DNA from 4 places in the Paenibacillus crassostreae genome. Region 4 is predicted to be linked to each of the others. Evidence: predicted binding sites of a transcription regulator. Region 4 holds the regulator's gene; each other region holds the start of a gene.

Region 1 (2,214 bases), 190 kb from region 4:
CATGATTCTACAAATGGTGATCTGGTCTCAATTTGAGAAGATCAGCTTATTCCATCCCTTATTAGACCAGGAGGTATTTTATACTGGAGAAGAATTAGAGACAATCTCTTTGTATTTCGTACCTACTTATATGAGTACATCCCCTCTTATTAAACGCGGTAAATTAATCAAGAAACATAATGTAGACATCCCAATATATCAAGAATATATTTCTGCACCCTCCTTAACAATTGAGTTGGATGGTATTTCATTACCAGCAACCTGGATGACTGGCGTATACTTGCATCAAGAACTTTTCAAAGGAATTAGTCCATATATTCAGGATCATAATGGTCGTAGAACCTTCAAGGAAACATTTATCAATCAAAAATAGATATCGTGACTGTAATCACAAACCTTCTCTTCATCTCGGTATAGCCTATATATGAAAGAAAAGATGACTAGGAGGAATTTGTAATGTCAATTGAATCTCTTGTTTTTAGTGCTGATCATATCATTAGTGATATTGTTATAAGATTTCCAAAATCTAGTGATTACTTCCGTGATCGTAAAATTGATTTCTGCTGTGGAGGTAAACGACCTCTCAAAGATGCTGTTGAGCAAAGAGGATTGGAGATGAATCAAGTATTAGAAGAGCTAAACCATTTAGCAGCTACCTATGCTGGTCTACATGAAGATCAGGATAGTATGAAGAATTTCGTGGAAATGGACTCTCCATCTTTGATTAACTATATTGTGAAAAAGCATCATGATTACTTACGTGAGGAACTTCCTGAAATCAATAAGAATGTGGTAAAGATTAATCGAGTTCATGGAAGTCATGATCTTCATTTGGCACAGGTATATGTTTTATATACAAGACTGAAGGATGAATTACTGGAACATACCACTGATGAGGAAGAACGGTTCTTTCCACGAATGATTGCATTAGAACATCAATTTGAGGAATCTGCGAGAACAGAACTTCAAGATTCAATTGCACAGCTTGAAGATGAACACGACACAGCTGGTGATATTCTAAAAGAAATTAGAGAAATCACGAATGATTTCACACCTCCTGCTCACGCTTGTACTACTTATCGTTTAACTTATGATCGACTTGCTGAGCTTGAACGTATGACGTATGAACATGTGCATTTAGAGAATAATATTTTATTCCCACGTTTCCAAGCCTAATGTGTAGCAAAGAAGGGTAGAGTTTATACGAAGAACTCTACCCTTCTTAAGTATAATTGTGAACATTGTTGTGATTAATTTCACATTTAATGTGAATCAAATCACAACCTTGAATTTTTATTAGTATAAAATGATAGTATCAAGCAAGGCAGAAAGGGAGGCTTTCTATTATGCAAACTCAATCAAAAGAGAAACTAATCATTATTGGTAATGGGATGGCTGGGATAAGTACTGTTGAGCAAATTCTAAAATTAAACAATTCATTTGATATTACGGTATTCGGAAGTGAGCCACACCCTAACTATAACCGCATCATGTTATCTTATGTTCTAGAAGGTAGCAAGACGATTGATGATATTGTATTAAATGATTGGAACTGGTATCGAGATAATCAAATTACACTTCATACGGGAACAACAGTGACACATATAGATCCGGTTACTAAACAGATAACTACAGATGATGGTAAGAAGGAGTCATATGACAAAATCATTATGGCTACAGGATCTAACCCATTTATATTACCGATTCCTGGTAGTGATAAAGAAGGGGTTGTAGGTTTCAGAGATATAAATGACTGTAACCAAATGATTGAGGCAGCACGTAATTATAAAAAGGCAGCTGTCATAGGTGGAGGACTCTTAGGTTTAGAAGCAGCTAAAGGGCTTGTAAATCTAGGTATGGATGTAACCGTAGTTCATCTGATGGAAGATATTATGGAACGTCAATTGGACCGCAGTGCTTCTTCTATGCTACAAGCTGAATTAGAACGTCAAGGAATTAAATTTGCTATGGGAAAACAAACTTCCGAACTCATGGGAGACGAACGAGTAAGCGGATTGCGATTTAGTGATGGTAGTGAATTAATGGCAGACCTTGTGGTTATGGCGGTAGGTATTAAACCGAACATCGCGCTTGCTCAAGCAAGTGGATTGGAAGTAGGACGAGGTATTGTTGTTGATGATTACATGCAGACATCAATAGAAGGAGTATATTCTGTCGGTGAATGTACACAACATCGTGGAGTGTGTTACGGAC
Region 2 (2,214 bases), 180 kb from region 4:
TTCTGCGGATAATGGATATTTCGTACCCACACCTTCAATTTCAGCTACTAGGATTTTAGTTCCAGCTGGAACTTGAATACCAGATAGTTCAGCAATCTTCACAGCAGATTGACCCACGATTACTGGATTAACAGCACATTTGTCAGCAATCATAGCACCAGCTGTTAACTTAGCAACTTCTTCTTTATTTAAAAAGTAACAATTATTTGCAATCATCTTTTTCTTCACTTGATCAAAAATAGGTTCTTCTATGATTACAGCTTGTTCAGAAGCACAAATCATACCATTATCGAACGATTTTGATAGGATTAAATCAGTTACCGCTTGATTGATATCAGCACTCTTTTCGATAAAGCAAGGAACGTTACCAGGTCCTACTCCGAGTGCTGGCTTACCGCAACTGTATGCTGCTTTAACCATTGCTGATCCCCCGGTTGCTAAGATCATTGAAATACCCGGATGATTCATTAGGATGTTAGTTTTGTCCATTGTTGGTTCTTCAATCCATTGAATACAATTAGCTGGTGCACCACATTTCACTGCAGCTTCCACCAGGATTCTTGCGGCTTCACTACTACACTTTTGAGCTGATGGATGAAAACCAAAAATAATAGGATTACGAGTCTTAATGGAAATGAGAGCTTTAAACATCGTTGTTGAAGTTGGGTTAGTAACAGGAGTGATACCCATGATTGTTCCGATTGGTTCAGCAATTTTTTGAAAACTATCATATGCATTATCTTCAATGACACCCACAGTTTTTTCGTTCTTTATACTGTGGTAGATATATTCTGTTGCGAACATATTCTTAATGATCTTGTCTTCATAAACACCTCTACCTGTTTCTTCGACTGCCAATTTTGCAAGGTACATATGTTGGTCAGAACCCGCAACTGCCATAGCCTGTACAATCTTGTCAATTTGTTCCTGATCCATTTTCATGAATTCAGCTTGAGCAATATTAGCCTTGTCAATTAAGGATTGAATATATTCCTCTGCTCCCTGTTTCTTCTCTTGAACTACTTCGTTTTTAACTGCCATCTCCACTCATCCTCCTAGTAAATTATTTGTATCTCTCTTGCTTGATTTCATCATAGCACATCCTTTTATCGATTTATAGTGAATTATTTCACAATCTTTAAAATTATTTTGATTTATTTTCATAGCGCTTTCATTTCTATAAAAACCTCTTCATTCTAATTGCTTTGATAATTCAACAGGATTATTTATCTTAAAATACTCGCTAAAAAGTGAAATTTATCACAATGTTTTAAAATTCGCCACTTTTAAAGCTGTTTATCCCCCCACAAATGTGATTTTTAACGTTATAATTAGTTTAAAATTTACTGAAAATTAAAGACAAGGGGATAACGACTATGAATGAACAACTTACTGTTATCGAAGCCCGTGGAAATACTAACTGCTTTTCTGAGACAAACTTTAATCGTCTTCTAGTGAGCATGAAGGACCGTATTATTCCTGAGGGATCACATCTTTTTTGGGAAGGTGACTTATCTGATAAGCTCTTCTATATCAAACGTGGTCGTATCAAATTAACCAACTCTACTGATGAAGGAAAAGAACTTATCTTATATATGTATCAAGCAGGAGATCTGGTTGGCCAGGCTGACCCTTTCTTTAGTACCAAACATACCTTTAATGCTGAAGTTATCGAAGAGGCTGAAGTTGGTGTTATCGAACAAAAAGATCTAGAGATATTGATCTGTCAGCATTGCGATTTTTCAATTGATTTCATGAAGTGGATGGGTATTCATCATCGTTTAACACAGACTAAATTCCGCGATTTGATGCTATATGGTAAACCAGGTGCCCTCTGTTCTACATTAATTCGTCTTGGTAACACTTATGGTGAGAAGCATGGTAATCATACTCTTATTAATAAGAAAATTACTCATACTGATTTATCCAATATGATTGGGGCTACTCGTGAAAGTGTTAACCGAATGCTTAGTGATCTACGTAAAAAGGATGCTGTTGAATATGATGGCGGAATGATTGTTATTAAGGATCTATCGATGCTTCAAGATATTTGTCACTGTGAATTATGTCCAAGTGAAATATGCCGAATCTAGGTAACTAGTTCAAATCATCAGGGTCCATTTCCAAGAGTATCATGTACTTTTGAGAATGGACCCTCTTCTTATTGTAAATGAAAAGACGACAGGCTCTGAATTACGCCTGTCGTCCTAAATA
Region 3 (2,214 bases), 2.1 Mb from region 4:
AATCCAATGCCTTAATATTAACCATTATCACGACTGTATCTGCCCTGGCTATAGGATTATTATGCTTAACCTATATCTCCTACTACTCCGCAGAGATGTCAGCGAAAGTGGCTTCTCCTTCAGATTTCGCTATTACCGATATTGAAGGTGCCGAGCAATTCAAGGCAGCATTAGACAGTCATAATATTCTATATACCGAACAGATCATAGATGTCATTCAAGTGGAAGTTAATCTCGAGTCCATCATGGATATAGATGCAGCGAAATCGATGCTCGGCCTTCACACAATGAGGATGCCCGTCATAAGTGAACAATCTATTACGGGTGTAACCTTGTCTGAAGACGAGTCCCTTTTCACTGGGGAGAGTAGTGCGTTACAACAATTTATATCTTTCAAGAACTCTGGGCCTATTGAATTCAAGGGTCAACATGAAGTCATTCCGCAACAATATATAGGATTAAAGAAAGAAAGTGTCCTATCATCGTATTTCACAGGTGGTGGCTTACCGGTGGCTATTGTAGATGATGCCGTATTCCAACGATTAAGGCTTGATTTAGATCCGGCTATTCAAGAGACATCATCTCTATATATCGGAATTGATTTGAAGAATTCTGCTCAAAACAAAGAAGCTAATGAGCTTTTCCATGAGATCGGCTTTAGCGATAAGAACTCATATGCTTCTCAGCTTCAATACAGTAACAACCAGAAGCAGAATATGGGGCTAATCATGTTCATTGTAGGTTTCTTAGGGTTAACCTTCCTAATTACATCCGGCTGTATTCTCTACTTTAAACAGATGGATGAGAGTGAAGATGAGAAAGCGAGTTATACCATTCTTCGAAAACTTGGTTTCACACAAGGAGACTTGATCAGAGGAATACAAAGGAAACAGATATTCAATTTTGGAATTCCATTAGTTGTTGGTCTTCTCCATAGCTATTTTGCAGTCCAATCAGGGTGGTTCTTCTTTGGTACAGAGCTCTGGACACCGATGGTAATCGTTATGGTACTATACACGGCTCTATACTCGATTTTCGGCATACTATCCGTGTTCCATTATAAGAAAGTGATTAAAGAAGCTCTATAATCATATAAGTCAACAGCTCCAGGCTACCATGCTCTGGAGCTGTTATTTTTTTGGAATACTTTGTGAAAAAATTCTTATTTATGTCGAAATTACAGAAAAATTGATCTGGATCAATTTTCATTGATAATCATTATCATATAATGGAGAGGAAATAAAGAGATGATCCGGTTTGAGATAAAGTATTGAAAGGAGTGTTTGAAGTGAAATTTAAGAAGCCTAGTATGAATCAAGTGAATAAGCCAAAAAAGACAGCCTACAGTTTTATTAAATCGATCTGTATCGCAACCTTAATACTTGTCTTCACCGTTCTATTAGTTGGAGGGTATTGGATATTTAAGACGGAAGCACCGCGACCTGTTGTAACCGATACTGCTGGTGAAGTTATTATGACAAAGGACACCATTCAAGGAGGTCAAGCTGTTTTCCAAAAATATGCTTTAATGGATTACGGAACAGTACTAGGGAACGGCTCGTACATGGGTCCAGACTATACTGCTGAAGCCTTGAAAGTCTACACTGAGGAAATGCAAAACTTCTATGCAATGCAAGAAGGTGTGATCTCATTTGCTGAACTAACTGTAGACAAACAAGCGGTCATTCGTGACAAGGTAACCACTGAGTTGCGAGAGAATCGCTATAATGATGATACCGACACCCTGGTCTTAACCGATGCTCAAGTGTATGGTGTCGAACAAGTTAGAGCCTTTTATCGAATCGTATTCACTGAAGGTGATGGCTGGGCATTACCCGCCAATCTTATCCAAGAAGATCATATGCCTGAAACAAGCCGTAAATGGGTAGCTGAAGGCGATCAAATCACTCAAATATCTGATTTCTTCTTCTGGACAGCTTGGTTATCAAGTACTGAACGCCCAGGTGAAACATTCTCATACACGAATAACTGGCCTTACTATGAAGATGCTGGAAACGTGATGACTTACTCCTCTGTTCTTTGGAGTGGTGTAAGTATTACGGTGTTATCTTTAGTTATGGCATTAGTATTCTTTTTATTTCGTCGGTATCATTTGGAGATGAAAGAGTCTTATACCGCTGATAATTTCCCGAGAATAAATTTAAATGCTATACCTGTCACAATATCACAAGTAAAATCAGTGAAGTTTTTCGT
Region 4 (2,214 bases):
TATCGATAAGTCTTTCCAGTATATGATCGAGAATTTGGGACTTCAAGAGGCGGCAGACAAGGATCAAGTGAATACAGTCATGCTTCCATCACCATTCCGTTATCGAGATCAAGCCTTATTAGTTATTCCACGTGATTTCCCAAGTGTGAAAGGGAGCATAGGTGATGCACTCTTTGTTGAAACATTAGTGAAGTCGTTGGCTGACACCGCGATAGCTACGCATGGACGTATGTTAGTATTATTTACTTCATATCGGATGCTACGACAGGTCCATGAACCGTTAACTAAAGCCTTATCATCCACAGATATTGCAGTGATTGGTCAAGGAGTGGACAATGGAAGTAGAACTAAGTTGATTCGTCGATTCCAAGACAGTAGTGCTTCAGTATTACTTGGCACAAGTAGCTTTTGGGAAGGGGTAGATATTCCAGGTGAAGCGTTAACTTGTCTGGCTATCGTACGACTGCCCTTTCAACCTCCGAACCATCCACTTGTGGAAGCGAAGAGTGAATTATTACAACAACAAAAGAAAAATCCTTTTATGAAGCTTTCCGTTCCGCAAGCAGTCATTCGTTTCAAACAAGGTTTTGGCCGTTTAGTACGTACAGCGAATGATCGAGGAATCGTCATAGTCTATGATACACGTGTGATTGAATCATATTATGGAAAGTATTTCTTATATTCTTTACCTGGTCCCAAAATGGAACATATGCCAACGAATCAAATGGTTCCACGTATTTCTGAATGGTTACAAGACGATTCCCGCTAATAAACCTAAAGTTATTTCATATGTGAACACTAATTATGAGGAGGAGCAAATATGAAATCTGAAAAAATTTCAGAAGCTGTCGTTCGTAGATTACCTATTTATTGGCGTTATCTTTCCGAACTTCAGAGACGAGAAGTGTCAACAGTCTCTTCACAAGAACTTGGTCAAAAGCTTGATTTGAACCCGGCTCAAATTCGTAAGGATCTTGCTTATTTCGGCGATTTCGGTCGGAAGGGGATTGGGTATGATGTGGCTTATCTCATAGAGAAAATCCGTCATATCCTCAATTTAGATCAACAGATTAATGTTGTTCTAGTGGGTGCAGGTAACTTGGGACACGCTCTTTCTAACTATAATGCTTATTTGAAAGAAAATTTAAAAATTGTTGCTGTATTTGATGCATACGAACCTAAGGTAGGCACACAAATCAACACTTTGAAAGTTCAACCTATGGATGAACTTTATGATACGATTAAGAATCACAATATTAGAATCGGAATTATTACAGTACCTGAGTATGAAGCGCAGCAGGTTGCAAATCAACTTATCGAAGCGGGTATTGCAGCTATTCTTAATTTTGCACCTATTATATTAAAGACTCCACCGCATGTTCGTATTCACGCTGCTGATTTTACAACGGAAATGCTTAGTTTGGCGTATTATTTGGAAGAAGGAAAGGAAGATTCCACTGATGGTGAATAGTACAACGAAGAAATGGATGATTAAGAATGGTACTTTTACTATTCTAAACAATAAGCAGTCGATTGTTAAAGGGTATATGCTTATTGAGAATGATCTAATCACATATATTGGTGAAGAGAAGCCATCCATTGATGAAGAAATTCCAGTTATTGATGGGAATAATCTATTATTCTTGCCAGGTCTCGTAAATACACATGGACATGCTGCTATGTCATTACTTAGAGGATATGGTGATGATCTGGCTCTTCAAATTTGGTTGCAAGAGAAAATGTGGCCAATGGAAGAGAAATTCACTTCTAAAGATGTCTACTGGGGATCGTCTCTTTCTGTATTAGAAATGCTTAAGGGTGGAACTACGACGTTTCTAGATATGTATGATCATATGGACCAAGTAGCGAATGTAGTTCAAGAGTCAGGTATTCGTGCTGTACTTACTAGAGGTGTCATCGGTTTATGCTCTGAAGAGGTTCAAAGACAGAAACTTCAGGAAGCAATCAACTTTGCTAAGGATTGGAATGGACAAGCAGAGGGTCGAATCACAACGATGATGTCACCACATGCACCATATACATGCCCACCAGATTTCTTCACACAATTTGTTCAGGCTGCACATGATCTTGATATTCCAATGCATACACATATGTCGGAGACACGAAGTGAAGTCGCGCAGAATGTCGCTGATTATGGTCTCAGACCTGTTCAACACTTAGAGAAGTTAGGTATGTTTACACGTCCTTCTATTG

What was found. Region 4 encodes Rex, which represses fermentation and respiration genes when NADH is low (regulators of the CRP and FNR family bind a similar motif). Its sites were predicted from a motif close to TTGTGAAATATTTCACAA; they were not measured.
Region 1: a site for Rex is predicted at 1,245-1,262, ahead of nirB (nitrite reductase large subunit NirB). Genes of this name have one in related genera too.
Region 2: a site for Rex is predicted at 1,118-1,135, ahead of adhE (bifunctional acetaldehyde-CoA/alcohol dehydrogenase). Genes of this name have one in related genera too.
Region 3: a site for Rex is predicted at 1,149-1,166, ahead of LPB68_RS12855 (nitric-oxide reductase large subunit). Genes of this name have one in related genera too.

What each region holds. Positions count from the first base shown of each region.
Region 1 covers NZ_CP017770.1:868,561-870,774, reverse strand. Annotated here, with positions in the region: gene LPB68_RS04230 (hypothetical protein) at 1-373, shown strand, start outside; gene ric (iron-sulfur cluster repair di-iron protein) at 457-1,176, shown strand; gene nirB (nitrite reductase large subunit NirB) at 1,347-2,214, shown strand, end outside.
Region 2 covers NZ_CP017770.1:863,608-865,821, forward strand. Annotated here, with positions in the region: gene adhE (bifunctional acetaldehyde-CoA/alcohol dehydrogenase) at 1-1,041, opposite strand, end outside; gene LPB68_RS04205 (Crp/Fnr family transcriptional regulator) at 1,377-2,093, shown strand.
Region 3 covers NZ_CP017770.1:2,768,287-2,770,500, reverse strand. Annotated here, with positions in the region: gene LPB68_RS12860 (FtsX-like permease family protein) at 1-1,088, shown strand, start outside; gene LPB68_RS12855 (nitric-oxide reductase large subunit) at 1,310-2,214, shown strand, end outside.
Region 4 covers NZ_CP017770.1:679,339-681,552, reverse strand. Annotated here, with positions in the region: gene dinG (ATP-dependent DNA helicase DinG) at 1-769, shown strand, start outside; gene LPB68_RS03230 (redox-sensing transcriptional repressor Rex) at 821-1,471, shown strand; gene LPB68_RS03225 (amidohydrolase) at 1,461-2,214, shown strand, end outside.